Regions from separate parts of the Acidaminococcus sp. BV3L6 genome, predicted to be linked through region 2. Evidence: a T-box and tRNA genes for the amino acid it is inferred to sense, from the RefSeq annotation. Region 2 holds a T-box; the other holds one or more tRNA genes.
What was found. A T-box is a leader RNA that pairs with one kind of tRNA and senses whether it is charged. The one in region 2 lies ahead of ileS (isoleucine--tRNA ligase), so its partner is inferred to be a tRNA-Ile.
Positions count from the first base shown of each region.

Region 1: it encodes a tRNA-Ile, which carries the amino acid that the T-box ahead of ileS (isoleucine--tRNA ligase) is inferred to sense. The anticodon was not compared.

Region 1 covers NZ_AWUR01000040.1:22,655-38,249, reverse strand. Annotated here, with positions in the region: gene HMPREF1246_RS07385 (LptA/OstA family protein) at 1-321, opposite strand, end outside; gene dnaG (DNA primase) at 558-2,375, shown strand; partial or broken gene HMPREF1246_RS11105 (RNA polymerase sigma factor region1.1 domain-containing protein) at 2,418-2,924, shown strand; gene rpoD (RNA polymerase sigma factor RpoD) at 2,979-4,166, shown strand; tRNA gene HMPREF1246_RS07370 (tRNA-Ile) at 4,212-4,286, shown strand; gene HMPREF1246_RS07365 (AbgT family transporter) at 4,740-6,275, shown strand; gene HMPREF1246_RS07360 (M20 family metallopeptidase) at 6,351-7,520, shown strand; gene HMPREF1246_RS07355 (M20 family metallopeptidase) at 7,524-8,702, shown strand; gene HMPREF1246_RS07350 (M20 family metallopeptidase) at 9,112-10,284, shown strand; gene HMPREF1246_RS07345 (YfcC family protein) at 10,304-11,743, shown strand; gene HMPREF1246_RS07340 (LTA synthase family protein) at 11,888-13,921, shown strand; gene HMPREF1246_RS07335 (glycosyltransferase family 2 protein) at 13,924-14,667, shown strand; gene HMPREF1246_RS07330 (amino acid permease) at 15,155-15,595, shown strand, end outside.
Region 2 covers NZ_AWUR01000029.1:19,087-34,681, forward strand. Annotated here, with positions in the region: gene rfaD (ADP-glyceromanno-heptose 6-epimerase) at 1-400, opposite strand, end outside; gene rfaE1 (D-glycero-beta-D-manno-heptose-7-phosphate kinase) at 397-1,875, opposite strand; gene HMPREF1246_RS05490 (SIS domain-containing protein) at 1,872-2,381, opposite strand; gene HMPREF1246_RS05495 (OstA-like protein) at 2,440-4,041, opposite strand; gene HMPREF1246_RS05500 (OmpH family outer membrane protein) at 4,249-4,671, opposite strand; gene HMPREF1246_RS05505 (flavodoxin family protein) at 4,912-5,532, opposite strand; gene HMPREF1246_RS05510 (heavy-metal-associated domain-containing protein) at 5,598-5,798, opposite strand; gene HMPREF1246_RS05515 (metal-sensing transcriptional repressor) at 5,830-6,120, opposite strand; gene ileS (isoleucine--tRNA ligase) at 6,248-8,992, opposite strand; T-box leader at 9,086-9,299, opposite strand; gene HMPREF1246_RS05525 (RNA methyltransferase) at 9,362-10,153, opposite strand; gene HMPREF1246_RS05530 (TrkA family potassium uptake protein) at 10,150-10,809, opposite strand; gene HMPREF1246_RS05535 (TrkH family potassium uptake protein) at 10,820-12,148, opposite strand; gene HMPREF1246_RS05540 (alpha-hydroxy-acid oxidizing protein) at 12,155-13,168, opposite strand; gene HMPREF1246_RS05545 (helix-turn-helix domain-containing protein) at 13,257-13,586, opposite strand; gene ygiD (4,5-DOPA dioxygenase extradiol) at 13,725-14,492, shown strand; gene HMPREF1246_RS05555 (polysaccharide deacetylase family protein) at 14,547-15,595, opposite strand, start outside.

The DNA of each region.
Region 1 (15,595 bases), on a different contig from region 2:
AAAGATGACGGGGCCTTCTACCTCGGCCGAATGATCACTATGCCGGACGATGGTGGATGTTCCCCGAAAGGTAATGTCTCCATCGACGAGGCTGATGTTTCCCCAAGCCCGTACTTCGTTGGTAAGGAGCGAAACTTCAGCTCGGTCAGCCGTAATGGTGCGGTTCCCTGTTTTTACGGCGACATGGCCGGAAAGACGGTAAGTCAGCGTATCAGGATCAAATTCCTGATGATCATACGTAATTTCTGGTGCTGCTGACGCTAAAGGAGCAGAAAGAAAAGTCATAAGAAGACAACAGCATAAGAAAATTTTTTTCAGCATCGGCGACGCCTCCTCAAGAAAAAGTCCAGCAGAAAAATGGCTTTTCCACGATTCTTCCATAAAAAATAACACTTAATTATACGCTATCTTGAAGAAAATTTCATTACAAAAAAGGGAATTCGTCACTTGTGTAGAATAAGATAAATAGCGAAGGAAAATTGAGGGAAGGCGTCTGCGGAGGTTTTCCCTTATTTTTATGATAGACAAGGGACTTTTTTAGGAAAGGCGGTGACGGTATGGGAGATCTCAAGGAAAAATATGAGAGCTTCAAGGAACAGGTCCGTCAGGCCGCTGATATTGTGAGCGTTGTTTCCGAAACGGTGGACCTCAAGAAAAAAGGCCGCCGTTTCTGGGGATGCTGCCCTTTCCACTCGGAAAAAACGCCTTCTTTTACCGTGAATCCAGAAAAGGGCTTTTTTCACTGCTTTGGCTGCGGCGCCGGCGGTGATGTCTTCACCTTCGTCATGAAGCGGGACCACGTTTCCTTTGTTGAGGCGGAACGGATCCTAGCCAATAAGTACGGAATTCCCATTCCGGAACCTGAAAAGACGGCTGAGGAAATCCGTCGGGAGCAGGAGGAAAAAGAAATCGTCGGGACCAATGAGCTGGCAGCCCGGTTCTTCCATGCGTGCCTGACAAAGACTCAATACGGAAAGGAAGGATTGACATATCTTGCCAGCCGCGGCATTGGTATGGATATTGTCGAGTCCTTTGAGTTGGGGCTTGCTCCACCGGATGCCCAGACCTTTCATAAGGCCCTTGAAAAGAGAGGAATCCCTGAAAAGACGCTCCTTAAGGCCGGGCTTATAGGCCAGTCCGATTCCGGTCGGATCTATGACAAATTCCGTGAGCGGATCATGATCCCCATCAAGAACCCTCGGGGGAAAGTCGTTGGCTTTACGGGCCGCATCCTGCGCAAGGAGGCTTCGCCGGCCAAATACATGAATACACCGGAGACAAGCTGGTTCCATAAAGGACGCCTGCTCTTTGGGATGGACCGGGCGCTTCCGAGCATCAGGAAGCGGCGCCAGGCACTCATTGTCGAAGGCCATATGGATGCCATCAGTCTCCATGCGGCAGGTATCACTTGGGCTGTGGCGTCCATGGGAACGGCCTTCACGGAATATCAGGCGAAGCTTCTAAAGCGCGTCACACCGGAAGTCATCTTCTGCTTTGACAGCGATAACGCCGGACGCAATGCAGCCATGCGGTCCATTCCCATTGCCCTTGCCGTGGGCCTTGAATGCCGCGTCATGCACGTTACAGACGGCAAGGACCCCGATGAATTCATCCGCAAGGACGGGCAGGAAGCCTTCCTTTCCCTCTTGGACCAGGCCAAGGGCGGCATTGATTACGAAGTCGACACGGTGCTCTCCCAAAGCGATGTAACGACTCTTTCAGGAAAGGTGGGGGCCGTTTCGGAAATCCTGCCCTTTTTCAAGGACTGCCGCTCTGATGTGGAAGTGGGTGAACGTATCCGCGATCTTTCAAGGCGCCTTGTCCTTGATGAGGGTGAAATCCGGAGTGAGTACCAAAAGCTTGTCCGCCCCAATGGGAGCGGACGCCCCTTCAATCCCGAATGGCTGCTGCAAAAGAAGGTTGCAATCAAAAGCCCGACCCAACAGGCTGAGCGGGGCGTGCTCTATGCACTTCTCATGGGCTTGGAAATCGATCCTGATCAGGCAGGTTTTGCTCATACGGATGCGTTTTCAACCGCTGCAAGACGGGCCATCTTTACCTCTTATTGTGCTCGCAAGGGAGCCGGCACTTTTCATGATGGACGGGACCTTTTTGAGGATGTAAATGAAGAAGGAGCCGCGGAACTATCGACCATCCTTGCTTCGTCAATCCCTCAAGAAACGCTCCCAGAAGTGCTCCGGGACTGTCTTTTCCGGCTGCAGACAGCAACGCTTGAAAAAGAATATGAACGGCACAGTGAACTGGCCCAGCGCTATGAAAAAGAAGGTAATGAAAAATTTTTAGAGGAATTACAGGAATGCCGACGAATAAGAATGGAGATACGAAATTTAAGAAGTGCGGTACCCACCCGGTGACCGCAGTACTTTTGATGATGAGGGGAAGGAGGGAACGCTCAAATGACTGATCAAAAAATAAAGGAGCTGGAAACTAAAAAGGTGAAGGAAACCAAAGAAACCGAAAAGAAACCGGCTGCAAAGAAGAAGACGGCGGCTAAATCGTCCGCTAAATCAGCCACGGCTAAAACAAAGACCAGTGGTAAGAAAGCTGCTCCCAAGAAAGATGCAGCACCGCAAAAGACCACCGCTGAGTGGATTACTGAATTCGAAGCCTTGGCAAAAAAGAATTCAGGCGTTCTCACTTATAAGGAAATCCAGGATCGCATGCAGAATACAGATTCCATTTCCGTTGATGAAATGGATGAAATTTATTCAAAACTGGCAGAAAAGAATATCGAAGTTGTTGATGACCATGCCGAAGAGGAAGAACCGGAAAACATGGACGATGAGGAACTGACCATTGAAGAGTCGGAACTGTCCAACCTGTCTGTCCCAGAAGGGGTCATCGTCGATGATCCTGTCCGTATGTATCTTAAGGAAATCGGCCGCGTGCCCCTGCTTTCAGGAAATGATGAAATCAAGCTGGCTAAACGGACCGATAAAGGCAATCAGGCCGCCGTCATTTTGGACGGTCAGTCCCCGGAAGTTGAACGGGAACCTGTCAATAAGCGCCTGAGCGCGGCAAAGCTCCTCGATACGATCGAGCAATACCTCAAGGAAGAGGAAATTTGGTGTGACAGCAGGACTGTATCCATCGTTTATCGCTTTATCCTAGCGGAAACGCAGGATAATCCAAGCCTTGATGAAGCGGCTATTGAAGCCTACAGCCCGGCCTTTACCGTAGATGAACGCAAGCGCCTGCAGCGGTTGCTTCTTGAAAAAGGGTATCATCTGACCCGTTCGCCCAAGACTGGCAGCGGAGATGAGGAAGTTGACGACAAGTCCTATCTGCCTGAGCTCTATGATCTGTTTGCCGCTGTTTCTGAAAAAGTTGAAACAAAACCGGACGAATCACTGAGCATCCGTCTTGAAGAGGACCGTAAGCGTTTTAACCGTGTCCTGCATCGGGCCGCTATGTGCGGTGAAAAAGCGAAGAAGGCTCTTTCGGAAGCCAACCTGCGGCTTGTTGTCTCCATTGCCAAACGGTATGTAGGCCGTGGCATGCTTTTCCTTGATTTGATCCAAGAGGGCAACCTGGGCCTCATTAAGGCTGTTGAAAAATTTGACTATAATAAGGGATTCAAGTTCAGTACCTATGCTACTTGGTGGATCCGTCAGGCCATTACCCGTGCCATCGCTGACCAGGCCCGTACAATTCGTATTCCTGTACATATGGTTGAAACCATCAATAAACTGGTTCGCGTTTCCCGCCAGCTCCTGCAGGAACTGGGCCGTGAACCGACTCCGGAAGAAATCGCCCAGGAAATGGATGTGCCTGTTGAACGGGTCCGGGAAATCCAGAAGATCGCCCAGGAACCGGTTTCCCTTGAAACGCCGATTGGCGAAGAAGAAGATTCCCATCTGGGAGACTTCATTGAGGATCAAGAAGCTCCCTCACCAGCAGAAGCCGCTTCCTATACATTGCTTCAGGAACAGCTGGGAAAAGTCCTTCAGGAGCATTTGAGCCCCCGCGAACGGCGTGTCCTCGAATTGCGCTTTGGTCTTCTCGATGGACGTACGCGTACCCTCGAAGAAGTCGGTCAGTACTTTGGTGTGACCCGTGAACGGATTCGTCAGATCGAAGCCAAGGCCCTGCGCAAGCTGAGAAGTCCGAAACGGAGCAAACCCCTCAAGGAATTCCTCGAGTAAGAAACGTTGACAGCGCATCTTTTTCTGGGGTATAATTCCTACATTGGGCCTATAGCTCAGCGGTAGAGCCCCCGGCTCATAACCGGTTGGTCCTAGGTTCGAATCCTAGTGGGCCCACCAACTTCACTCTATGCGAACCCTCTGTCTTTGGACAGGGGGTTTGTTTTATACATAATTATTTATCCAAACACCTTCCCTCGGGAGGGTGTTTTTGCATGCAATGAAATCAGCATTCGTGATGAATTTTTACATGAATTTACTAAACAAAATCAATAAAAGTTTTTCAATTATTACAGTTTGCATCCAAATTAGCAGTTAGATGGTGAATGAATTTACAAGCCATGACGAATGTGGTAAAACTAAAACAATAAAGGCGAATAAAAGGAGTAATATTCGAGTTGTCTCGAATATTAAAAAACTTAACGTTAATTACATGCGGGAAATAAAGGGATACCCGATTTTTACCGAATCTGGATCCGTATGCTTACCAGTTCCCGATGCTTCAACATAAAGAAAGGGGGAGTATTTTTTAGTCGCCTGTATTTAATCCACATAAAGAAAGGAAGAATGACTATGGAAACAAAGAAAAAGACATTTATGGATCGGTTTCTTAACTTTGTAGAAACTGTTGGAAATGCCCTTCCCGATCCAGCCTCTCTTTTTATTATCCTCGCACTTATTACCTTGGTCCTATCGGCCATCTTTGGAAGTATGGGAGCTTCTGCCGTTCACCCTGGTACGGGAAAAACCATCAAGGTCCTCAATCTTATGACTCTTGATGGCTTCCGGATGATTTGGAGCCAAGCTGTCAATAACTTTGCAAGTTTTGCACCCTTGGCCATGGTTCTTGTCTGTGTCATCGGCGCAGGCCTTGCTGAACGAAGTGGCTTTTTGGCCACCTTTATGCAGGTAGCCCTTGGCAAAGCCGCTCCGGCTGTTGTTACCTTTGCCATTATTTTTATTGGAATTAATGGCAATGTGGCCGGCGACTCTGCTTTTGTTGTCCTGCCGCCTGTAGCGGGTGTTGTGTTCCTTAGTTTGGGAAGGAATCCCTTGGTTGGTGTATTCTGCGCTTTTGCTAGTGTTGCTGCTGGCTTTTGTGCTAACATGATGCTCGGTATGTCTGATTCCTTGGCGTATGGCTTTACGGAAGCGGCCGCTCGTCTCATCGATCCAAATTATCAAGCTTCTCCTGCCATCAACTATTATTTCATGGTTGCATCCTGTATTGTTCTTAGTCTAGTTGGAACTTTTGTAACGGAGCGTTTCATGATTCCCCGCTTTGCTGGGGAAGATCTGAGTCAGTACGAACTTGATAAGGATCTGACAAACATCACGCCGGGAAAGGTGTCAGCTGTCAAAAAAGCCTGTATTGGTGCGCTCCTTACGATTATCGTCATTGGCCTCATGTGCGTCGGTGAGGATCCGATTTTAGGAAACCCAAAGACTCATTCCGTCCTTGACCCTAAATCGCCTTTCATGACGGGCATCATCCTCATGGTTACGTTGGTTCTTTTCGTTCCTGGTGCTGTCTTTGGCTTTGCCAGCGGGAAATACAAGAATGATAAGGATATGTTCGCCGATATCTCCATGGGCTTCAAAGATGTATCATCTTACATTTTACTTTGCTTCTTCTGTGCACAGTTTACGAAGTTCTTTGCTTGGTCGAATCTTGGCGTAGTCCTTGCTATCAATGGGGCAAATCTTTTGAAGACTTGGAACTTTACGGGTGTTCCGCTTATCATCGGTCTTATTATTGTGTCCTGTATTGTCAACATTTTCATTGGTTCTGCTTCAGCAAAATGGGCAATCTTGGCCCCAGTCATGGTGCCCATGATGATGCTCTTAGGCTACGATCCTGCTCTAACCCAGGCGGCCTATCGTATTGGGGATTCCATTACGAACCCCCTTTCTCCGCTCTTTTACTACTTCCCTTTAATCCTTGGCTTTGTCCGGAAGTATCAAAAGGATGCAGGCATGGGAACCATCATCGCCAATATGATCCCTTATTCCCTGTCCTTTGCTATTAGCTGGATTGTCCTCATCGCCATTTGGGTCATCTTCAATATTCCCCTTGGCCCTGGCGGTCCTATTCTCCTTTCTCATTGAGTTGAAGCAATGGTCCTGCCGATTTTGGCAGGACCCTCTTTGGCTGTTTATAAACGTTAAGGAAAAGGTGATTATATGGATTTACGTAAGGCAATCTGTGAGCTTTCAGAAACGCTCACAAGAGACAGACATGAACTTCACGAGCATCCAGAACTTTCCTTTAAAGAAGCAAAAACGACGGAATATATTGCTAAAAGACTGGAAAGCATGGGAATTCCTGTGATGCGCTATCCCTCCTATTATGGTCTAGTCGGGACCATTGCCGGCAAAGCACAGGGCAAGACCGTTCTTTTGCGGGCCGATATTGATGCCCTTCCCATAAAAGAAGCAAGCGGCGTATCCTTTGCTTCCCAAAATATAGGTGTTATGCATGCCTGCGGTCATGATGCCCATACGGCGATGCTTCTTGGCGCAGCAAAGGTACTTAAAGAGGAGTCTAAAAATTTTTTGGGGACCGTGAAGCTCCTTTTTCAGTCGGCTGAGGAATCGGGTAATGGGGCGCCCTTTTACATTAAAAACGGCATCTTAAAGGATGTCGATGCGGCTTTTGCAATCCATGTGCAGCCTGGACTGCCTCTTGGAACCATCTCTCTTGATGCAGGTCTCCGCTCCACGTCCTGCACCAACTTTAACCTGACCATTACGGGAACTTCGGCTCATGGATCAACGCCTCATCTCGGTCACGATGCAATCGTGGCCGCAAGCGCAGTGATCATGGATATCCAAACCCTTGTGAGTCGGATCAGCGATCCCTTGAATCCCCTTGTTGTGACAATCGGAAAGGTGGAGGCTGGAAAACAGTTCAATATCATCTGTGACGAGGTGAAACTGGAAGGCACCATCCGGACTTATGACCGTGACCTTTTTGAAGGGATTCCCAAAAAGTTGGAAGCCTTGGCACAAGGCACGGCGGAAGCCATGGACTGCCATGCAAAGATGGACGTTGTCACCCACGAACCACTGTGCAGCAATGATGACCCAGCGCTCCTCGACGCAGCTTCCAAAGCTGCTGTTTCCCTCTGGGGTGAGGAAGCCCTTGTCACTATGCCGGCCATGATGGCGTCTGAAGACTTTGCTTTTATCATGGATGAAGTTCCCAGCGTAATCGCCTATTTGGGGACGGGTACAGACACCGATAAGTCCCCACTTCACAGCAATACGTTCCGTATTGATGATGCGGTCCTTCCTCGCGGGGCTGGAATTTATGCCGGTTTTGCACTGAATGTATTGGGAAAGGAAGGCTGACTTATGGATGAACTGAAAAAAGACGCCCTTGCCTTGAAGGACTATATCATCAAGGAACGCCGTTATTTCCATAGCCATCCGGAACTGGGCTGTCACGAACTGGGAACGACGGCGCACATCAAAGAAGCCTTGGAGACTATTGGCGTTGAAGTGCAAACTTTCTCCGGAATGACGGGCTGTGTGGGCATCATCCGGGGCAAACAATCTGGAAAGACAGTTACGCTCCGCGCTGATATTGATGCGCTCCCCATTACGGAACATGCGAACGGAAGGGACTATGCTTCGCAGAACCCTGGGGTCATGCATGCCTGCGGACACGATGCCCATATGGCCATGCTCCTCGGTGCCGCCCGTCTCCTTGTAGAGCGGCGGGAAGAAATCTGTGGTACCGTCAAACTGCTTTTCCAGATGGGAGAGGAAATCGGCACCGAATCGCGCCATTATGTAGAAGCGGGCGCCTTGGATGATGTGGACGCCATTTTTGGTCAGCATATTTGGGCACTCCTTCCCGTTGGGACTGCCAATCTCGAAGACGGTCCCCGCATGGCGTCCAGTGACCGTTTTACCATTACGATCCATGGAAAGGCCGCGCATGGGAGCGCACCGCAAAATGGCCATGATACCATCGTCGCTGCAGCAGCCACTGTCATGGGCCTTCAGACCCTTGTAAGCCGTGTCAATGATCCGAAGAATACCTTTGTCCTTACTGTAGGAATGATGAATGGGGGGACCCAAAGCAACATCATTGCTGATAAAACGGTACTTGTGGGGACTACGAGGGCTCTTGTTAACGACTTCCGTAAAAAGATCCCCGGTCTCATTGAGAACCTTTCAAAGAATCTTGTCAAAGCCTATGGTTGTACGGCAGATTTGACCTATTTCTTTGGCCCTGATCCCCTCGATAACAGTCATCACGAGCTCAATGAAATCGGCCGGGCGGCTTATCGCTATATGCTGGGGGGCGATGCCCTTGTTCCCATGCGAAAACAGATGGGTGCAGAGGATTTTTCCGTCTACATGGCAAAGACCGCCGGCGTTTTTGGCTTCTTGGGGACCCGCAATGAAGCAAAGGGCTCTGTTTATCCTCATCATCATCCGGATTTTTGTGTTGACGAGGACTCCCTGCCCTATGGAGCTGGTGTGTACGCATATTTTGCCCTCCATTATTTGGCTGGGAAATAATAACTAAGGGACTATAAAAGCCGCAAGGGCAGCGCTAAACCGCTCTACGGGAGGGCGGTGAATTGTTCTTTAACACGGTCCGTGAATCAAATCGCTGCGACAGGAGTCTTGCGATTAGCGGTTTTGGCCCGTCGAAAAATGTTCCTCGCTAGTCGCTCGGAGGGAGACGTCGGGCTCCCCTTTTATTTCTACTCCGAGAAAAAATAGGGGGAGAGGGGATTTTGTCCACTCAGCATGCATAATTAACCACGCAGACCCGAATGAAGCAAGGATTAGGTCTTTCAATTCACACTAAGCTCCAAATGCATACACGGTTTTGAAGAAAAAGTAGTTGCACCATGCATAATCGTGGAGTAAAATGTATTTATATTCATTTCGCAAAATTGACACAGTGAGGAAAGGGATAACTATGGAAAATTTACAAGAAACCATTCAAAATAAAGTATCCTTCTACCGTGACGATATGATTACCTACTGGAAAGACCTTGTTAACTACCAAGCAGGAAGCAAGGAAGCAGAACTCATCACCGCCCTCCTACAAAAGGTGGCGGACCGTTTCACCAAGGAAGGCTTTACGGCGACAATGCTTGATACGGGCTGCGCCATCCCCATGCTGCGGGCAACCTTGGGCGATGATCGACAGGGAAAACCCATTCTTTTCTGTGGTCATGTCGATACGGTATTCCCCAGTGGGTCCTATCCTGATCAACCTTTCCGTATTGAAGACGGAAAGGTCTATGGACCGGGCTGCGCCGACATGAAGGGCGGCGTCGTGATGCTTTTATATGTCATCAAGATCCTGACGGATCTGGGATATAAGGACCATCCTTTCAAGGTCGTCCTTGTCGGCGATGAGGAAACGACCCATGTGGGATCTCGGGCCGACCAGATGCTTGCCGAAGAAGCGAAAGGTTGTCTCTGTGCCTTCAATATGGAAACGGGCCGCATGAATCACGTCCTTACCGTCGCCCGTAAGGGGTGCATGGATGTGTGGGTCAAGGTCCACGGCAAAAGCGGCCACGTCGGTAATGCCTATACGACGTCGGCAAATGCCATTGAAGCTATGGCCGGTATTATCACCAAGATGCGGGCGCTGACGGACCTTGAAAAAGGACGCATCGTCAGTACCGATGTCATTTCTGGCGGCGTGGTCTCAAACGCTGTCCCCGATTTTTGTCGCATCGAAGCGGATTGCCGTGTCGACTACAATAAGGATTTGGAAGAACTTAAAACGGCCATTCGAGCCATTTGTGAGCATCTTGACGTGCCGAACACAAGGGCGGAGGTGGAATTTCCAACAGAAATGCCTGTTTTTGAAAAAAACGAAGGAAATCTCAACCTCCTTGCTCTCTACAACGAATCTGCAGCGGAATTTGGCATTGAGCCCTTTGGTCCTTACCATCCAGGCGGCTGTTCTGACGCCTCGTACCTTGCCAAGGCAGGAATCCCCATCCTCGATTCCTTGGGCCCCGAAGGGGATCATGCCCATACCATGCAGGAATATGCCGTTCTTGACAGCCTCTTTACCCGTACAGCCATGCTGGTCCGTACCATCTTGAAACTTACGGACGTTACCCTATAAGAAAAAAGGAGAACTCACGATGAGCGAAAATCCTCAGCAGGCGGCAAAGCCCGTCCAGAACAAAAAAGTCTCGGTCCCAAGTCCTATTATGATCATTGCGGTCATCCTCGTCTTAAGTGCCATTGCTACGTATATTGTACCGGCTGGTGAATTTGTCCGCATCAAGGACGCAGCCAGCGGCCGTATGATTGTTGATCCGAACTCGTTCCATTTCATTGCCCAGAAACCAACGAAGATCCTGGATTTCTTGATGTCTATTCCAAAGGGCATCAAAGGCGCGGCCAGTATTGTTGGCTTCCTTATGATCATTGGCGGTGCCCTGAACGTCATGGCGGAAACAGGCGCCATCCACGCTTTCATGGGCCACGTTGTCAAAAAGATGGAAGGTCACGAAACGCTGATCATTCCTGTCCTTCTGCCGATTTTTATCTGCCTCAGCGCAACGGCTGGCTGCAGCGAAGAATACATTGCTTTTATTCCGCTCATGACCGCTGTGTGCTACGCTTTGGGGTTCGACTCCATTGTAGCGGCTGGTATGTTCCTCTGTGCTGTTGGCGCAGGCTATGGTGCCGGTGTGACGAATCCTTTCACGGTTGGTGTAGCGCAGAGCATTTCAGGGCTGCCCATGTTCTCAGGGATCCAGATCCGTCTTGTCATGCTTGTAACCCTCATCATTGTTACGGTGATTCCACTCTACCTTTATGCCCGTATGGTCAAGAAGCATCCGGAAAAGAGCTTCATGTATGACTATGACCAGATCTACAAGGAAAAGATGAACATCGAATCCATTATGGGTGAAACGGGCACTATGACCCGAACCCATAAGCTTGTCCTTTTTGGTTTCTGTCTTGTTGTAGCCGGTATCCTTATTGGCGTTTTGAAGTTTGATTTCTATATGGATGAAATTGCGGCTCTTTTCATTGCCCTCATCATTTACACCGGCATTGTGTCCCGCATGAATGCGAACAAGGTCGCCAATGCTTTCATCAAGGGCGTTGCCGGTATGGCGCTTCCTTGCATGATGGTCGGTATGTGCAAAGGCGTGACCATTTTGTTGGATAATGGCCATATCCTTGATACCATCATCTACTACCTAGCAAACTCCCTGAACGCCGTGCCGAAATCCATGCTTGGCATTGGGATGTTCATTGTTCAGGATATCTTCAACATGGTGGTTCCTTCCGGTTCCGGTCAGGCCGCCATCACGATGCCAATCATGGCGCCGTTGGCTGACCTCGTCGGCATTACCCGTCAGACCGCTGTCCTTGCCTTTCAAATGGGCGATGCCTTCACCAACAGTGTCACTCCTGCAAGCGGTACGACCATGACCATCCTCAGCATTGCTGGCATTCCCCTGCGCCGCTGGTGGAAATTTGCTATCCCCATGCTGGGCATTTGGTGGATTGTAGCCTTTGTGGTTCTCTTTTATGCAACGGCCGTTCAGATCGGTCCCTTCTGATTATGGAATAAAAGCCCTTTCCTGCTGTTTTGCGGCAGGGGAGGGACTTTTTCTTTTGTGCGAAAACAAGATTTTTATGCTTTTTCTTGCAGTTCACGCAAAGAACCGATAAACTAAGAGCAGATAGAAGCAAAGGAGCTCATTATGTTCAGTCAATTTTTTGCGTCCCTGCAGCAGGATGCCAAACTTTTTTTATTTTTCCCCATCCTATGCGCCCTCTTTCGGGCTATTTTCATCAAGGTCTACAGCCCGTACCCCAATTTTGCGGGGAAGGGAAAGATTCTCTGGCACACCTTTCGTTACGGTTTTTGGTGGGGCATGGACTTTAACGCCTATGTTTTCCTGATTTCCCTGGTCCTTGTGAGCCTGCCCGGCGCCTTTTTTCCTGCCTATTTTGCCCTGGGCAATACACTGCGTCTTGTGGGCGGCCTGCTTTATGCCCTTGTCCTTTATCTTGCTTTCATGGGAAAGATGCTCTACTACAGCCATTTTCATGACATCTACAACCAGACCATGAAGCTTGGCGCCCATGCGGAAAAGCACAACCTCGTTGATATTTTCTTCCATCAGGACCATGGTGCTTGGATCCTTCTTGGCATTGTGCCCTATCTGTACCTGTGCCGCCTTGCACTCTTGGCGTTTTTAGGTCTTCCCAGTCTTTCCTATCCAGCTATTGCCTCGCCTTTTCTTCGCTGCGCCTTCAATACAGTTGTTTTTCTTTTGTGTATTGCTGCGTTTTACTGGTTCCGGTATGGCGGGACCTTCTGGCATGACGATAAGCCCGAATGGGATACGATTCCGAGTCTTGTGAAAAAGGATATCTTTTTTGCCAAAGCGACCGTGGATGACCTTGTCGCCTTGGAACAGGTGATGAAGCATGACCTCAATGAAGCCTATGAGCACACGGACGAAGAGGACCTTGCCGCCATTGCGCCGCTGGTGCCGGTAAAAATGCCCCTTTCCGATTTTCCCAATCCTGTCTATGCCTTTCGCCGTGCGGCAAAGGGCGCGCGCATCACAAAACCGCGCCATATCTTCCTCCTTGTGGGGGAGACCTATCTTCAGCAGTTCTTTGACCCGGCCTTTGCCTCGCTGAACCTTGTCTCGGGCGGACGGTTTCTCAAGGATGATCCCCACACAGCCCAGCTTACGAGTGCCCTTTCAGCTGGCATCATTTCCAGGCCATCCATCGTGAGCCTCATGAGCGGCATCTTTGACGCTGGTCTTGAACTCAACGAAAAAGAAAGCTTCTGGACGAACAAACTTCCTACGGCCCTGCCACGACAGCTGAAGAAACTTGGCTATCACGCGGCCTATTGGTATGGCGGCAATGTCACATATGGAAACTTTAACCAGTTTGCTCCCAGCTGCGGCTTTGACGAAGTGGAAACGGCAACGGATTTTTGCGGCCCTGACGCGCCAAAGACCTGGGTCGGCGTCTATGACAACCTCTTTCTGGAAAAAGCAGCGGACATGATTCTTTCCGGGGACGAAGAGCGCGGGGAATATCAGTTCCATTTCCTTTATACGACAAGTTATCACGGGCCCTTCAAGATTCCTCTTGAAAAATATGGCTATGATACGGAGCGTGTCATGCCGGATGCTCCGGAAGACATCAAAAACAGCAAGAGTTTGCAAAAGAATCTCGGGACCTTCTGGTTCTCAGACCAGGCGATTGGAAAGTTCCTGCGCACCATGAAGGAAGCCTATCCAGACAGTCTTTTCATCGTGACAGGCGACCATTCCTATGACATGAGTGCCGTCCTTGGGAAAACAAGCCTCATGAAACGAGACGCGAACCTGCGGGAACGCCATAGTCCGGTTCTATTCTTCCATCATCCTGAAATCGACCAGTCCCTTTTCGGGGAAAATACCATTGGCGGTCATATGAATATCCTGCCGACGATTTTTGAACTCATTGCGCCAAAGGACTTTACGTACTATTCCCTTATGACGAGCCTCATGGATCCCATCGACCATGTCGTGTCGCCTTACCACTGGCTGCGAAAGGATGCTTACGGGACCTACAGCAACGACTTTTATCAGCCCTTAGGGGACGGCTTTGGACCGCAGGCTCTTCGGGAAGGCCCTCAGCCGTACCGTGAGGAAAGGGAAGGGTATATGGATCTTACGGGGTACCTTGTGCGCCATCCGGAACTTTTAGGAAAGGAAGAATAGTCATGGGCAGCATAACCTGCATCATCCTCACTAAAAATGAAGAAAAAAATCTTCCCAGCGCCCTTCAAAATGCTGCGTCCTGGGCCGATGAGATTCTTGTCGTTGACTCTGGAAGTGACGATGGGACCGTGGAAATCGCAAAAAAAAGCGGTGCTTCTGTGATTTACCGGGCTTGGGACGGGGACTTTGCCGCCCAGCGTAATTTTGCCCTGACGGGTGCCCATGGTGACTGGGTACTTTATCTTGATGCCGACGAACGGCTTACAGCAGGGGCCATCCAAAAGGTCCTTGCCATCAAAAAGGGAGCGCCCAACCACCATTACTCCTTCCGCAGGGAAAATATTGCCTTCGGTCATCATTTCCATCATGGGGCGTTCGGACCGGATCGGGTCGTGCGCCTTTTCCCAAAAGCGGCGGTCCACTGGGAGGGAAAGGTCCACGAACACGCCGTTTGCACCGTGCCTCTTGAGGCCCTTTCAGAAAGGATGGACCATTATACCTATGCGGCCTTTGCCGATTGGTGGCGCAAAGCCGGCCAGTACACGACCATTTGGGCCGATGATGCCTACGCCCGAGGAAAAAGGGCAAGCTATGGAAAAGCAGCCAGCCATGCCCTTTTGGGCATGCTTAAGGTCTATCTTCTCCAAGGAGGATTTCTTGAAGGAAGTATGGGCATCATTGCCACACTCCAGCACGGTATCTATACGGCCATAAAATATGCAAAACTGGCGGAAAAAAATAATTGAAGAAGTGATAATTCCCTCAAATTGGGGTTCCCTGTTTGAGGGATTTTTTATATTTCAAAAATAGAGGCTTATTTTACAGGTTCTTTCTTACGTGGATAAAAAGCCATCAAATGATTCATTGTAAGTTTCTTTAGTGTGGACAGCTTGTTCTTCAGATGCGGACTTTTTTCTTAACAAAAAAGGTTCCTAACTGCGACTTATCCTTTATTCCTTCACCGGTTGGTTTCATTCATAGGCCTGTTTAAAAAAATTTCAAGTTGATTTGTGATGGCTGGATAACACGATATTGCGATGCTTTCTTCAAAAATGGTTCACTTTTTTTATATTTCGAATAATACGATGAAAATGTTACAGTGAACGTTCGGGATTGTCCTTAATATAAAGACAATAGCGAAAAGTCCTTATTTTCTGTCTTTTATGGAAGAACAAATCTTGTTATAATACGTGTAACAAATGTTGCACTTTAAACCAATTAGGGGGTATCGAAATGAGCAGCAACACAAATTCAAAAAACAAAGCCATGACTTGGCAAGCTCTGTGCCTAATGGCCTACACGGTCGTGTGGGGATTTGGCAATACGGTCAATGGCTTTGCCAACCAAGGTCTGAAAGTCGTCGTTTCCTGGATGATTCTCTTCCTCTTCTACTTCATTCCGTACACGTTGATGGTGGGGGAAATGGGCGCGACCTTTGAAAATGGTGCTGGCGGTGTCAGCTCCTGGATCAAAGAAACCATGAGTTCCAAATTGGCCTTCTTTGCTGGCTGGACCTTCTGGGTAGTCAATATTCCTTATCTAGCCCAGAAACCGCAGAATATCCTTATTGCTATGGGGTGGGCCATTTTCCAGAATGACCAACTGACAACCATGATTTCGCCTATGATGCTTCAGCTTATCAGCCTTGGCATTTTCATGTTCTTCATGTGGTAT
Region 2 (15,595 bases):
AGGCTGGTTCTTCGCGGAATCCCTTCTGACCGCTGCCATAAGTTGATGCGGAAGAAGCATAGAGGAAGGGGATCTTGCGATCCATGGCAAAGTGCATCAAGGTCTTTGTATACTGGAAGTTATTTTCCATCATATACTTACCGTTATATTCCATCGTATCGGAGCAGGCGCCTTCGTGGAAGATGACTTCGATGGGCGCATGGTTCCATTTGCCGTTTTTTACGTCTTCGATAAAATCCAACTTATCACAGTAATCCATGACCTTGAGACCCTGGATATTCTTGAATTTCACCATATTGGTCAGATTATCGACAACAAGGATGTCATCCCTGCCCTGGTCGTTCAGGCCTTTCACGATATTGCTGCCGATAAAACCGGCACCACCGGTTACAATGATCATAGTTTGCCCTCCTTCACAAGCGTAACAATCTTTTCAACAAGTCCTGTCGTGGAATAGCCTTCCTTGAAGGGCAGGATTTCTACCGTCCGTGCATATTCCCGGCCAGCCACCTCTTCCTTCTTGTAATCGCCGCCCTTGACGAGAATATCGGGGCGAATCTTTTTGATCAGTTCCGTCGGCGTATCTTCCCCAAATAAGGCCACGGCGTCGACATCACGGAGACTGGCAAGCAGCCTTGCCCGATCCGTTTCGTGGTTAAAAGGACGCGTCTGTCCCTTGAGACGGCGCACGGAGTCGTCCGTATTGACACCAATGATCAGATGATTTCCCAGTTGGGCAGCCTGCTGCAGATACTGCACATGGCCGGCATGAAGAATATCGAAGCAGCCATTGGTAAAGACAACAGTCTCTCCCGCCTGCTGCCAGGTCCTTGTCAATCGAGCCATTTCGTCCCAGGTCATGGGGCGATAGTCAAAGCTTTCCGGCTGCGAATCAGCAAGGATTTCACGAAGCAACTCTTCTTTATGGACAGGATAGGTCCCCACCTTGGAAACAACAATCCCCGCCGCCTTATTGGATAACTCCAAAGCATCAGCAAGGGAAAGCTTTCCCGAAATGGCCGCAAGCAGCACGGAGGCAACCGTATCCCCTGCACCAGAAACATCAAAGACTTCCTGTGCCGTGGCAGCTTTTGTAATGACGTCATCTTTTCCAACAAGGGTGACGCCCTTTTCCGAACGAGTGACGACCACATAGCGGATATCAAAGGTTTCGCGAGCCTGTTGGGCCAGTTCCACCAAGGCAGGCGTTACATTGGGAACAATCTTTCCTGCCGCTTCACACATTTCCTTGACATTGGGCGTAATGAGGTCGCAGCCCCGATACTTGGCCCAATCGGACCCTTTGGGATCGACAAGGACCGGTACATGGGCCGCCCTTGCCTGGGTGATGACCATCTGGCAGAAACGATCTGAACAGGTTCCTTTGGCATAATCCGAAAGGACGATCCCGTCAAGTCCCTCATCAAGATGCTTGCGGAGCCACTGGAGAAGAGCCTGTTCCTCATCGGGCAGGAGATCCCCCGGTTCCTCGAAGTCAAGACGCAGCATCTGCTGCCGCGCGCCAATGATACGCATCTTGGTAATGGTACTGCGTTTTGGGGAAGCAATGAGGCCGCTGTAATCAACCCCTAGCTCCCGCAGTTTCTTCTCAAGGACGCGGCGGTGATCGTCTTCACCCGTCATGCCCGCCACATAGACCTGGACCCCCAGGCCTGCCAAGTTTGCCGCCACATTGCCTGCACCGCCCAAGACGGAAGTCAGGCGTTTTACACGCGTGACGGGAACCGGGGCCTCCGGGGATATGCGGCGCACCTCCCCATAGGCGTAGCGATCGAGCATAACATCACCAATCACGGCAATGCGCAGATGCGTAATTTTTTCGGTCAATAATTCAATCACAGATTGACTGTTCATTCCCATTCCACCAATTCACAAAGGATATGGCCCATGATTTCATGGATTTCCTGGGCCCGGGCCGTATTTTCCGTAGGGACGGCAAGAAGGATATCACAGAGTTCCGCCATCTTGCCCCCGCCTTTGGCAGTAAATCCTAAGGTACGGATGCCCATGTTTTTCGCCATCAAAATGGCTTCTACCACGTTTTTGCTGTTGCCGCTCGTGGAGATGCCGACCAGAAGGTCCCCTTCCCGTCCCAAGCCTTCGACCTGACGGGAAAAGACGCGGTCATAGCCGTAATCATTACCGACAGCGGTCAGGATTGACGTATCCGTCGTCAGGGCAAGGCCTGCCATACCAGCCCGTTCCTTTTGGAAACGGCCTACGATTTCAGCCGCCCAATGCTGGGCATCGGCTGCGGAACCGCCATTGCCGCAAAACATGATCTTGTTTCCTGAAAGAAGGGTCATCTTCATAAGTCCTGCCGCGTCTTCCAGGTCCTTCATCAGCTTTTTGCTCCCCATGACGCGGTGGACGAGCTTTTCATGTTCAAGAAAACGGCCATCAATGAGTTCACGTGCATTACCAGCGGAAAAGTTCATATTGTACACTCCATTCATCATCGCCGCCTTTATAGCGTTTGTCACGATATTCAAAGGTCAGGCGGAAACAGCAGAAATCGTGTCTCCATCTCCAGATATACTCATAAACATTGTGACCGGCCTCGTCATAGCGCGTCATGAACGTCACATTGTCACGAGGTGTAAAGGTCTTGGAAAGACCAAATTGGACTTCCCGGTCCATATCGGGACGGCCATAGTCAAAGATGGAAGCCTGCCGCTTTTCCCAATAGTAACCCAACCAGGTGTCAAACCCAGCACCCAGATTTTTGCGCAGGGTTGCCGAATAAAGCCAGGTCTTACGGGTAGAATCCCGTTCGCTCTCATTGATCCATTTGCGGCCCACACCAAGACCCAAGGTCAGGGGGCGGTCGCCATGGATGAGGGTAATGGGATCATGGTTCAGGAAGACGGCATATTCCGTGTGCCAGCTCTTGATTCGGTTATCCTTCCAGAGCCCATGGCTTGCGTAGGCAGAATACGAAAGGGGCAGGGAATCGGAAATCCGGTGTGGCTTATACCCCACCTTGATATCATGCATCTTGCGGATCCAGTTGTTGTTATCGTCCTCGTCAAAGCCTTCCATATAACGGACATAGTAATTCCGTTCGTCCTGGGTATCCGTAAACATAGGACGCCAACCAATCTTGGAATAGTATTTGATGTCCGCGTCCAGCGTGTTATGGTCACTGAAATCATAGGAATAATTGTAACGCAGCTTGATTCCCTGATCTTCATCATAGCCGATATGGGGCACAAAGCTCTGCTTGTTTTCCCCATCGTTCAGCCGGTTGATCCAGCGGTCGCGGCTATAGATGTGCTTTCCCTTGAGGTAGACCTTGACCCCATAGGCTATGATCTTGTCATTGGGGTAGATGACCACATGATCGGCCCTAACTTCCAGGCATGGCGGATGCTCTACAGCAGGGCAGCGCGTTACGGATGCCCCTTGGTCTAGGTCCACATGATCTTTATAGATGTGGGCAATATCCGCCTTGTAGAGGTCATCCCCGTTCGTTCCCTTCATGTTGCGCACGGTCCCGGTCTGGGTCTTGAAATTATAATGGCCCCAATCGGAATCAGTCGTGTTGGGGGGATCAATCATGCGGCCCCCTTGGAGCAGGTACACATCGCCTGTAAGAGCATTGCCCCGGGCTTCCGTCGTATAAAGCCGCTGCGTGCCCTGATAGAGGCGCACATTGCCGCTGGCTGTAAATTCCCCTGTATCGGAGTGGTACAGGACATGATCCCCATAAATGGTGATAGGCAGATCGGACTCACTGGCCGCTTTGTCCTCTCCCCGCTCCTGACGGGCCTTCTTTTCTTTTTCACTTTCCTGCTTGGCCTGAACCGCCTCTTCCGCAAACTGGTCCGGTTCATCCTGGAGTTTGCGGATGGCTTCTGCTTGCGCGGCCCGTCGGGCCACATCATCGACGGTCTGCGGCTCATAGGCAGGACCGTTTTTAGTGGCAAGGGGCTGGCCGTCATATGCCCTAGCGGCGTAGGCCGCACTCGGCATGCATACCATCATGGTAACGAGTAAGGCAAGTGCCTTTTGGTTCATAAGGGATATCCTCCACTCAATGAAATTTCCGCAATGCGGCGCATGAACTATGGAAAAGGGAAAAATCACTTCCCTGATTGGTCATACTTCTCTTTATTATATCATAAAATGGAGCCAATGAAGCGGGCGCCTAAAAGAAAACAGCGCCAGATCACTGGCTCCAGGATAAAGAAAAACCGCTGCAAGAGCAACGGTTCTTCCCTCATTTTATTTTCCGCCAACAGCTTTGAGGACGTCTTTGGTGATGTCCGTGCCGCCGTCAACAACAGCACTGCTCGTCAGGACCGTGGAAAGACCGCGTTCCTTGGCAACTTTGCTGACTGCCTTCAGAATCTTTTCACGGATCGGGTTGAAGAGTTCCTGTTCCCGTTTGGCAATGCGCTCGGTCAAGGTGTTGTCCAAGGCCCGTTTGCCGTTGTCATCAAGGCTGGGAGCTTTTTCCCGGAATTCCTGCTGTGCCTTCTGCTGTTCCAGATTCAGGGCAGCACGAGCACTGGCAAAATCAGGGTGATGGGAAAAGACCGTGTTAAGGTCAACATACCCAATGGTTGCTTCGGCAGCAAAGGCCGTTGCCGGAACCATGGCGCCAGTATACCCAAGGCATACCAAAAGGGCAATGACGACTGCCATGAATTGCTTTTTCAATTGAATCATCCTTTCTTCATGAAGCGTTAATTGAACGACTTCCTGCATTATATCATGTCAAATATTGCCATGCAAGGGAATGTACAATTTCCAGACCTCATTGCTTGCCGCGCCTCCAAATGCCCAATTGACGGGATGAAGACGCAGTCATCTTCTGACAGGATGACTCCAGAAAAAGTGAATTTTTTGGAAACAAAACCGCCGAACCATCAGCGCAGGACAGCCTTAGCGAATAAAGTGGGTCCAGACCTCCCGCTTTGTTCCAGGCAGCTCGATGCCGGCTTTTTTGCCTGCTTCAAGGCACTTCAGAAGATAGGCCATGTTCTTACCTAGATTGCGTATCGTCTGGAGCCCTTCCGCATCTTTGAGGATGTCCCCGGCAGCAAGGCCATGGCCCACATTCCAATAGGTAGAGCTGACAACGGGCATTTCAGCAATGGTAAAATACTTATTCATAACATCAACGCTCGCTGTCGTGCCGGCCCGTCTTGCCACGGCAATGCTCGCCCCGGGTTTTAGGCGAAAGATACCGCCTGCGGCATAAAAGACACGGTCCAAGAAGGACAAGACGCGCCCCGTAGGATGGGCATAATAGACAGGCGTGCCAAAGATAAACCCGTCGGCTTCCTTTGCTTTTGCAATGAAGGCATTGACCGGATCACCTGTGAAGATACATCCTTTTTCCGTACATTTTCCGCAGTCGATGCAATCCTGTATGGCCCCAGACCCGATTTGAAACAGCTCCGTTTCGACGCCTTCTGCCTCGAGGGCTTTTGCCGCTTCCTCAAGAGCCAGTGCCGTATTGCCATTTTGATGATGACTGCCATTTAACAGCAGGACTTTCATATAATCTCTCCTTATACATTGAAAAACTGCTGCAGCCTTGTGCAGCAGTTTGTAGATCAGTTTACTCAGGCCAGTTCGTAACCGGCTTCGCTGATGACGGATCTAAATTCATCCATGGGGATTTCACGGGATGCTGTTACCTTTGCGGTTCCCTTTTCCAAGTTTACGTCAACAGCAGAAACGCCGTCCATGGCAAGCAACGCATCATGGACATGTTTCTGGCAGTTAGCACACATCATTCCTTTGACGTTCAATATCTTTTCCATATTATTTGGCTCCTTCCCAAGAACCATGGGCTCATTTCATGAGTTTCTGCATGGTTTCACAAAGTTCATCAACGACGGTATCATCCCCGGCACGGATATCGTTAACCACACAGGATTTGATATGATCACACATCAGCTTGCGATTGAACGCATTGAGCCCACTGTTGATAGCACTGACCTGAGTCAGGATATCCACGCAGTAACGGTCTTCTTCAAGCATCCGTTTGAGTCCCCGCACCTGTCCCTCAATTCGATTAAGGCGTTTGATGAGATCCTTGTATTCCCGGCAGTCTTTATCCCTTTCGGTTTTTTCGTTCATCATAGTACTATACCTCCGTTACGTATATAGTATTCATTTTCTTCCAATCTGTCAAGCCCTCTTTCAAGACCAGCCCCCTCAGGACGAAAAAGGCCGCAGGAAGCCCGAAAGGGTTCCTGCGGCCTTTTTCTTAGTCGCTGAGGACTTCGATGCAGCGATGGCATAAGGTCGGATGGTCCGGATCCTTGCCAACGGTGGGATCATAGTTCCAGCAGCGTTCGCATTTTTCACCTTCAGCGGCTGCGACAGCCACGGTCAGGTCGTCGCGCTCAGTCTTCATCCCGCTATCTGTGCCTTCATGGATAGCAGCCTGGGAAACAATGAGCAGGGTTGGCAGGTCCTTTTCCAAGGGCTTCAAGAGCTCATAAGCTTCACCCGTGGCATAAAGGTCGACCTTGGCATCAAGGGAGTGGCCGATGGTCTTTTCCCGGCGTGCATTTTCAAGGACCTTCGTGATTTCGCCGCGAATAGCAATGAAGTGTTCCCATTTTTCCATCTTGGCTTTGTCCAGATATTCTTCATGGAGTTTCGGCCATTCCAGCATAAGCACACTTTCCGGAGCGCCTGCCGGTTTTTTCATGAACTGGTACACTTCTTCCATGGTAAAGCTCAGAATCGGAGCGAGCATGACGATGAGGTCGCTGAGAATCTCGTACATGGCCGTCTGTGCACTGCGGCGCTTCTTATCATCCTTCTTGCTGGCATAGAGGCGGTCCTTGATGATATCAAGGTAGAAAGAGCTCATGTCGACAGTGCAGAAATCATGGATAGCATGGTGGACGACATGGAAATCATAATTTTCATAGGCTTTCTCGACGTCTTTTTTGAGTTCCTGGAGACGCATGAGGGCCCACTGGTCAAGTTCTTCCATTTCGGCAAAAGGAACCTTCATGGTTTCAGCGTCGAAATCAGACGTATTGCCCAAGATGTAGCGGATGGTGTTGCGGATCTTGCGGTACACTTCGGAAACGTGTTTGATGATTTCCTTAGAGACGCGGACATCGCCTTTATAGTCCGTGGAAGAAACCCAGAGACGAACGATATCGGCACCATAATCCTTGATGATGTCCTGCGGGGCAACGGTATTTCCGAGAGACTTGCTCATCTTGCGGCCTTCCCCATCAAGGGTATAGCCGTGGGTCAGGACGGCACGGTACGGAGCCTTACCCGTCGTGGCAACGCTTGTCAGAAGGGAAGACTGGAACCAGCCACGATGCTGGTCGCTGCCTTCAAGGTACAGGTCAGCCGGCCAGGTAAGACCGGGGAAATGGTTGAGGACAGCGCGATGGGAAGACCCGGAGTCGAACCAAACATCCATGATGTCCGATTCCTTACGGAAGTGGGTACCGCCGCATTTGGCGCACTTCGTACCTTCCGGCAGCAGTTCTTCTGCCGTATGGGCCCACCAAGCGTCGCTGCCTTCCTTTTCGAAGATGGCAGCCAGATGACTGATTGTATCAGGGGTGATGAGCGGTTCTCCGCAGTCTTCACAGTAGAAGATAGGAATAGGCACGCCCCAGACGCGCTGACGGGAAATACACCAGTCATGACGGTCACGGACCATATTGTGGATACGGGCTTTACCCCAGCTCGGGATCCACTGGACATCATTGTCAATGGCCTTCAATGCATCTTCACGGAACCCATCAACAGAGCAGAACCACTGTTCCGACGCGCGGTAGATGATGGGGTTCTTGCAGCGCCAGCAGTGGGCATATTGGTGATGGATACTTTTCTTGCCCAACAGATGGCCCGTTTCCGCCAGATGCTTGATGACAAGACCATTGCTATCAAAGACAAAATGACCTTTGAAGGCTTCCCCGGCTTCATCGGTATAACAGCCCTTTTCATCAACAGGGCAAAGGATATCAAGGTGATATTTAAGGCCTGTCAGATAGTCAACATCACCATGACCAGGAGCGGTATGGACGCAGCCCGTACCAGTTTCCAGGTCAACATAGTCACCCAGGCAGACGAGGGATTTACGATGGTTATATTCCGGGAAAGGATGTTCACATTCCATGAATTCCATATCCCGGCCCTTCGTTGTTCCAAGGACCTTACCAAAGATGATGCCGCATTCCTCAGCAACTTTCTCGACAAGTTCACTTGCCATGATGAGGACTTCATCCCCGTATTCAACCCAAGCATATTCAAAATCAGGATTGACCGTAACAGCGACATTTGCTGGGATGGTCCACGGTGTCGTCGTCCAAATGACCATGGATGTCTTCTTGCCCTGTGCGCCTTCCGGTGCCTTGTCCTTTGCATCTACAAGAGGAATCTTCACGTAGATGGTCGGAGTCTTTTGGTCTGCATATTCGATTTCAGCTTCCGCCAGGGCTGTTTCGCAGTGCGGACACCAATAAACGGTCTTCTTGCCTTTATAGATATAGCCTTTGTGGGCCATTTCCCCAAAGACGCGGATCTGTTCGGCTTCAAAAGCCGGCTTCATGGTGATGTAAGGATGATCCCAATCGCCTTGGACGCCAAGCCGTTTGAACCCTTCGCGCTGAATATTGATCCATTTCAAGGCATAGTCATGGCACATCCTGCGCAGTTCAAGGGCGCTGAGTTTATGACGGTCAACGCCCACTTCCTTGAGGCAGGCATGCTCAATCGGCATCCCATGCGTATCCCAGCCCGGTGTATAGGGGGTATCAAAACCGCGGGCATATTTATACTTCAGGATGATGTCCTTGAGGATCTTATTGAGGGCATGGCCTAAATGGATCTTGCCATTGGCATAAGGAGGGCCATCGTGAAGAATGAACTTTTTATGTCCTGCGTGGGCCTTCAGTTTCTTTTGATAGATACCCTTCTCCTTCCAGAATGTTAAAAAGTCCGGTTCCCTTTTGGGAAGCCCTGCGCGCATAGGGAAATCTGTGGCAGGAAGGTTCAGCGTGCTTCCATACCCTTCATTTTCTTTTGACACTTGCTCCACCTCCAAAAAATAAGACCCCGTCCCCTAAGGGACGAGGTTTAACCCGTGGTACCACCCTCATGACAGGCTTATCCTGCCACTTTGTATGGGATAACGGCCATAAGACGGGTCATTCTACTGTGATTTCGATGACCAGCTCCGGAGTGATCTTCTTTCTCATTTCCTTCTGTCCAGGCTCACACCCTCCCCGGATCGCTCTGCCAGAAATGGGAAGTACTGTCTCCCTCATTGCATTGTCGATATACGCTGATATTATACACTCACGGTCTGGGTACGTCAATCATTTGGGAAAGGAGAAAATCAGTTCCGTCCCGGATCCTGCTGCACCATGGCTTCATAGAGCAGGATGCCTGCAGCAACGCCGACGTTAAGGCTTTCCGCTTCCCCCAGCATGGGAATCTTGACGCGGGCGGCACTTTTTTCCAAGAGACTGTGAGAAACCCCTTCAGCTTCACTGCCCATGATGAGCAGCGTCTTTTGGGGATATGTGAAATCCCGCAAGTCAGCGGCGCCATCTAGGGCTGTTGCCACCAAGGTCCAACCTGCCTTTTGGGCAAAGGTCATAAGGGCGTCTTCCGTGATTCCCGTAAAGACCGGGATATGGAAGAGGTTTCCCATGGCTGCACGCACTACCTTGGGGTTATAAAGGTCGGCACTGCCAGAAAGCAGGATAACGCCTTGGGCATTCATGGCCCGTGCGGTACGGATCATGGTTCCGACATTTCCAGGATCATGGATTTCGTCAAGAACCAGGATCAGCCCCCTTTCAGGATGGACCGTTTCAAGGCTCCTTTCCTTAAGGCGGACCAAAGCGGCCAACGATTGGGGCTCTTCCGTTGCCGTCAGTTTTTTCATGATGTCCCCAGTCACTTCATAATAGGGAATGTCTGACCCTTGAGCCTCTTTTTGGAAATCCTCAGGAAGATCCGTAAAAAAGTAAGCCGTCACGGTCCACGAAGACGACCGGACTTCCCGTACAGCACGGACCCCTTCGACGAGAAATAGGCCTTCCCTAAGGCGGTACTTTTTTTGCTGCAGGCTGGCGGCCTTCTTCACCGTTTCGTTCTGGAGGGATGTGAGACGTTTGATCATAGTTCCTCCCTCAGCTTTTCAATATCTTTCTGGGTGCCGATGAGCACCAAGATGTCTCTCGCAATAAGCGGTTTTTGCGGATCCATGCTGATTTCCGTCTTTTTATCAGGGTGCTTGACGGCTACGACATTGACGCCAAAACGACGTCTTACATCAAGGTCGACCAAGCTCTTGCCGACAGCCCCAACAGGAGCATCCAGTTCAACAAGGCAAATGTTGTCGGACAGTTCCACAAAGTCGAGGATGTTGGTAAAGCCCAAACTGTGACCAACCCGCCGCCCCATGTCCCGTTCCGGGAAGATGACGGACGTGGCGCCGATTTTTTTGAGCATCTTTCCGTGGATTTCGGAGGAAGCCTTGGCAAGAATGGTCGCCATACCGGCTTCCTTAAGGATCATGCAGCACAGAAGGCTTGGTTCCAGGTCCCCGATGGCAATGATGGCTGCGTCAAAGTTCCGCAGGCCCAGACTCTTGACCACCGTTTCATCAATGGCCTCACTGACAACAACATGGGTCAGCTTATCGGCCATTTCTTGGACTACTTCTTCGTCATGATCAATGCCCAGGACCTCATGGCCCATTCCGACCAGGGTTTCCGCAACGGACGCGCCAAAACGCCCCAGGCCCCAGACAACAAACTGTTTCTTTTTGTTCATAGTTATGCTCCTAGCCAATGATGATCTTTTCTTCAGGATACCGGATCAAGGCTTCCCTGCGGCGAGCCGTAAGGGCCATGACAAACGTCATGATGCCTACACGTCCGGCATACATGGAAAGGATCATGATGATCTTCCCGCCTGCCGTAAGATGCTGGCTAAGTCCGCTGGAAAGTCCCACCGTCGCATAGGCTGAAACCACTTCAAATAGGGCCTCCACAAGGCTTGTCTCCTCTAGATACGTAATGCCAATGATGGCAAGAAAGATCCAGATGATGGACAGCGTGGTAATGGCAAAGGCCCGATGGATAGTCTCCTGGTCAATGCGCCGCCCAAAAATGACACACTCCGGCTTCTGAAAAAGCACTTGATGCGCGGAAAGGATCAGCAAGGCAGCCGTTGTCGTCTTGATGCCGCCGCCCGTTGATGCCGGGGAAGCTCCAATGACCATGAGGAGCACCATAACAAGGATCGTTGAAGTGCGCATCTGCATCAGGTCAAAGGTATTGAAGCCTGCCGTACGGGCAGAAACGGACTGGAAGAAACTGGCCATCCATTGGTCACCGACCGATAGGGTTCCAAGGGTCCTTCCATTGTCAAATTCCATGACCTGGATGAGGAGCGTCCCAAGAGCGATCAGGGCCACTGTCGAAACAAGGACGAGCTTTGTATGGAGCCGGTAGTTCCGAAAGTGCCGGGTATGGACCACGTCACTCATGACGGCAAAGCCTATGCCGCCCAAAATGATGAGCAGGGCAATGAGGCCGTTGACCACCGGATCATGGACATAGCCCACAAGGCTCTGATAATTGCCAAAAAGGTCGAAGCCAGCATTGCAGAAGGCGGAAATGGCATGCCAATACCCATAATAGATGCCCTTGAGGCCAAACTGCTGATAAAAACGCAGGGCCAGGGCCGTTCCAAGGACCCCTTCCACAACAGCCGTATATTTGGCCACGCGCAGGCTCATGCGGACCACGCCGCTCATATCATTCTGGTTGAGTGAGGCCTGGATCAGCATGCGGTCCTGAAGATTGATGCGCCGCCCCAGGGCAACGGAAAAAAGCGTGGCAAAAAGCATCAGGCCCAGTCCGCCCAATTGAATGAGACCAATGATGACCAACTGACCAAAAAGAGAAAAAACCTTTCCTGTATCACAGACAACAAGACCTGTGACACAGGAAGCAGAAGTCGCAGTAAATAAGGCATCAAGAAAAGGCATCCACATCCCATCCCTATGGGAAATGGGCAGCATCAAAAGGAAAGCGCCTGCAAGGATCAGCCCCAAAAACGTCAGGGCAACCACTTGATTAGGAGAAAAATGTTTTCCTTTCAGCAAAGAAGGTTACCTCCGAATCATCTCGCCCGTAATTTCACGGAGCGTAGCTGCCCCGCACATTTCCATCGTATCCTTGAGTTCAGCCCCCAATTTATCAACAAGGCAGCGTACGCCTTCCTTGCCACCGCCATAAACAGCATTGACAAAAGGTCTGGCAATAAGGACGGCATCGGCGCCCAGGGCAAGAGCCTTGAAAACATCAACGCCGGTACGGATCCCGCCGTCAACAAAGATTTTGACCTTGCCGCCCACAGCAGCCGCGATTTCCGGCAGGACTTCGGCCGTAGCAGGGCTCTGGTCCAGGACGCGTCCCCCGTGGTTGGAAACGACGATAGCCGCAGCGCCCGCTTGGGCGGCCTTGACGGCTCCTTTGACGCTCATGATGCCCTTGACGATGAAAGGCACGTCCGTGAGGGCAATGATTTCTTTCATTTCTTCCACCGATTTGCTGCCAGCAGGCGGCACAAATTTTTTAAGGAAGGGAAGGCCAGCTGCATCTACGTCCATAGCAACCGCAAGGGCTCCCGAAGCCTTGACAAGGTCCATTTTTTCCCTGATCATCTGCATGTTCCAAGGTTTCACCGTCGGAATGCCCACACCTTGGCAGTCCTTGATGGCGTCCGTGGCCCCGCGCATGACTTCCGCGTCCATGCCGTCGCCCGTAAAAGCAAGGATACCTGACTCAGCACAGCCCGGGACGAGCTGGGCGTTATAGGTCACATCATTATATTTATCACTGTAGTGCATGGCAACCGCACCAACAGGACCGGCAAAAAAAGGATAGGCAAAAGAATGTCCAAACAGGGACAGACGGGTATCCGTTTCCCTTTTTTCGCACAGCGTATCCATGACGACGCGGACTGTCTGCCAAGCCTGATAATTGCGGATGGCTGTGTCCCCTACCCCCTTCGCGCCAGGTCCAGGGATGGTATTGCGGCAGGCAACGCCATTGCAGATTGGGCAGCCATGGCATTTGCCAAGGCATTTCCGTGCATTTTCAACAAGTTCTTTATAATCCATGAAAATAACCCCCATACAGTAAAGTATACTGTTATCATTATACCACAAGGAACACTTTTCGCTTCAAAAACGCCGGTGTCCGGCTCCTCTATTTTTGCGTCCTCAAATAGGCGATGTATTCATTTCCCCAGGTCTCGATACTGCTAAGCACGGGGCCAAAACGGCGGCCCATATCCGTGAGAGTGTACTCCACTCGGGGCGGGACCTCGGCATAGACATGACGCGTAATAAGACCGTCCTTTTCCAGGGCCTTTAACTGAGAAGCAAGGGTTGCGTGGGTAATGCCCGTTGCTCGTTCCAGCTCGCCAAAGCGTTTTGTTCCATCATAGAGCTGATGGAGCAGGATAATGGCCCATTTGCCCTGCAGGAGCCGCTGGGCAGTCACAAAGGGACAGACCCCAAAATCATCGTGTTCCATGGCATTTCCTCCCAAAGGTCAAGCAATTCATACTAAGTCAGTCAAGAAACCGTTCTTGTTTTCATTATAGAGCGGGATTATAATCAGAGCAAGTTCAAAAAATAGCGTTTTATCGAAATGATAAAGGAGGTCTCCCCTATGAAAAGAATGCCTGCATTATTTATTGGCCACGGCAGTCCCATGTTGGCTTTGGATCATAATGAAATGACAAAAACCTTGACTGAACTAGGCAAAAGGATCATCACGGACTATGGCCGGCCCAAAGCGATTGCCGTCGTTTCCGCCCATTGGTACAGCCGAGGCAGCTACGTCAACGCCGCGCAAAAACCGGAACAGATCTACGATATGTACGGGTTCCCCCAAGCCCTTTATGAAGTCAGCTATCCAGCTTTGGGCGACCCGCAGACAGCCCGCCGCATCCATGATCTTACAGGGGCCGTCATGACGGAAGACTGGGGCATCGACCACGGGGTATGGACGCTTTTCGTCCATATGTTCCCTGATGCATCACTTCCGGTTGTTCCCCTCAGTGTCGATGGGACCCTTTCCCCTCATGATCAGTACGCCTTTGGAGAAAAACTGGCCGCCCTGCGGGAGGAAGGCATTGTCGTCGCAGGAAGCGGAAACATCGTCCATAACCTGATGCAGACGGACTGGAATAACCCCCACGGTTCCAAAGAGGCGGACGAATTCGACGCCTTTATTACGGAAAAGGTCCAGGAACGCGATGATGAAGCAGTTCTCACCTATCGGGACCACCCCCTTGCTTCCTACGCGGCACCCACGCCGGACCATTTTTTGCCCCTTCTGTATCTTTTAGGGGCATCCAAAGGGGAAACACCGGAAGTCTTTAACCACATCCGCAACCTGGGCAGCATCTCCATGACAAGCTATCTTTTCCCCTAAGCGCAGAAAAGACCGTGAAAAGAAGCGACTTTTCGCTTTTTTCACGGTCTTTTTTTATTTCATTTGATCATATCCAGGGACCAAATAATCGGTCAGGTACCCCACCTTGAATTTTCGGGGGTCGTCTTCCCGCAGCAGTTCATTCTGGGTGAGGACGATATCCAGCGCCTGCGGAGTGAAACGGGCTGTACCGCTCATGTGCATGATGATGATGGAACCCTTGCGGACCCTTTGCCGAGGCGTATAGATTCCTGCCTTGATGGCCCCCACCAATTGGGAAAGGCTGTGGGCGGCATAATCCTCGGTACTTTCATAGCCAGAGACCAAATAGGTATAGCCTGTGTTGAAAAGCGCCTTGGCTCCGTTCTCGCTTATGGCAAGGGTGGGCGGACGAAAAAGACGGGAAAGGCTATAGCGGCCGCCGACCTTGACATCTCCTACGGTTTCTGCCAATTTTCGATAGGCCTCAGCCACATTTTCCGCATAGGCTTCTGGATTTTGGGATTCTACGATTTTTCCCTTTTTATCCCGAAAGGCCATGGCGGCATGAAGGTCCGTATGGCTTCCAATGGTATGCCCTTCCTCTGCAATGGCCCGTAATAGATTCGGATTGCTCGGCATGTAGCGCGTAATGATGAAAAAGGTGGCCGGCACCTTATGTTTGCGAAGGACATAAAGCAGCTGATTGATGGTATTGTCCGTCCCCCAATCATCAAAGGTCAGGAAAATGGTCCTTTCAGGAGCCGTCTTGATGACGCCGCTTTTATCGGCTTTGCGGATCACATCCTGATCGAGGCCGTACATCCGGTCCTTATCGTCAACTTGCGGCGCGCCGATATAGTGGGACAAAAAGACCTTGGAAAAATTATGCTGGTCCACAGGGTAAGCAATGGTTCCCGGCTGGAGGGCCTCGGGAATCCGCTCCTTAGGAACGGGATAGGTCCAGCGCTTTGCCGTATCGCGGAGAACATCGCTGACGGAAAGGACTTCGTAGGACGAATCGTTCCGGGGATTTGCTTCCGGTTGGTCCTGGAAGGTTCGGTATGTATTGACGTCGACCTTTTCCTTATGGATCCTTGTCATGACTTTGCCGATAAGGGTGG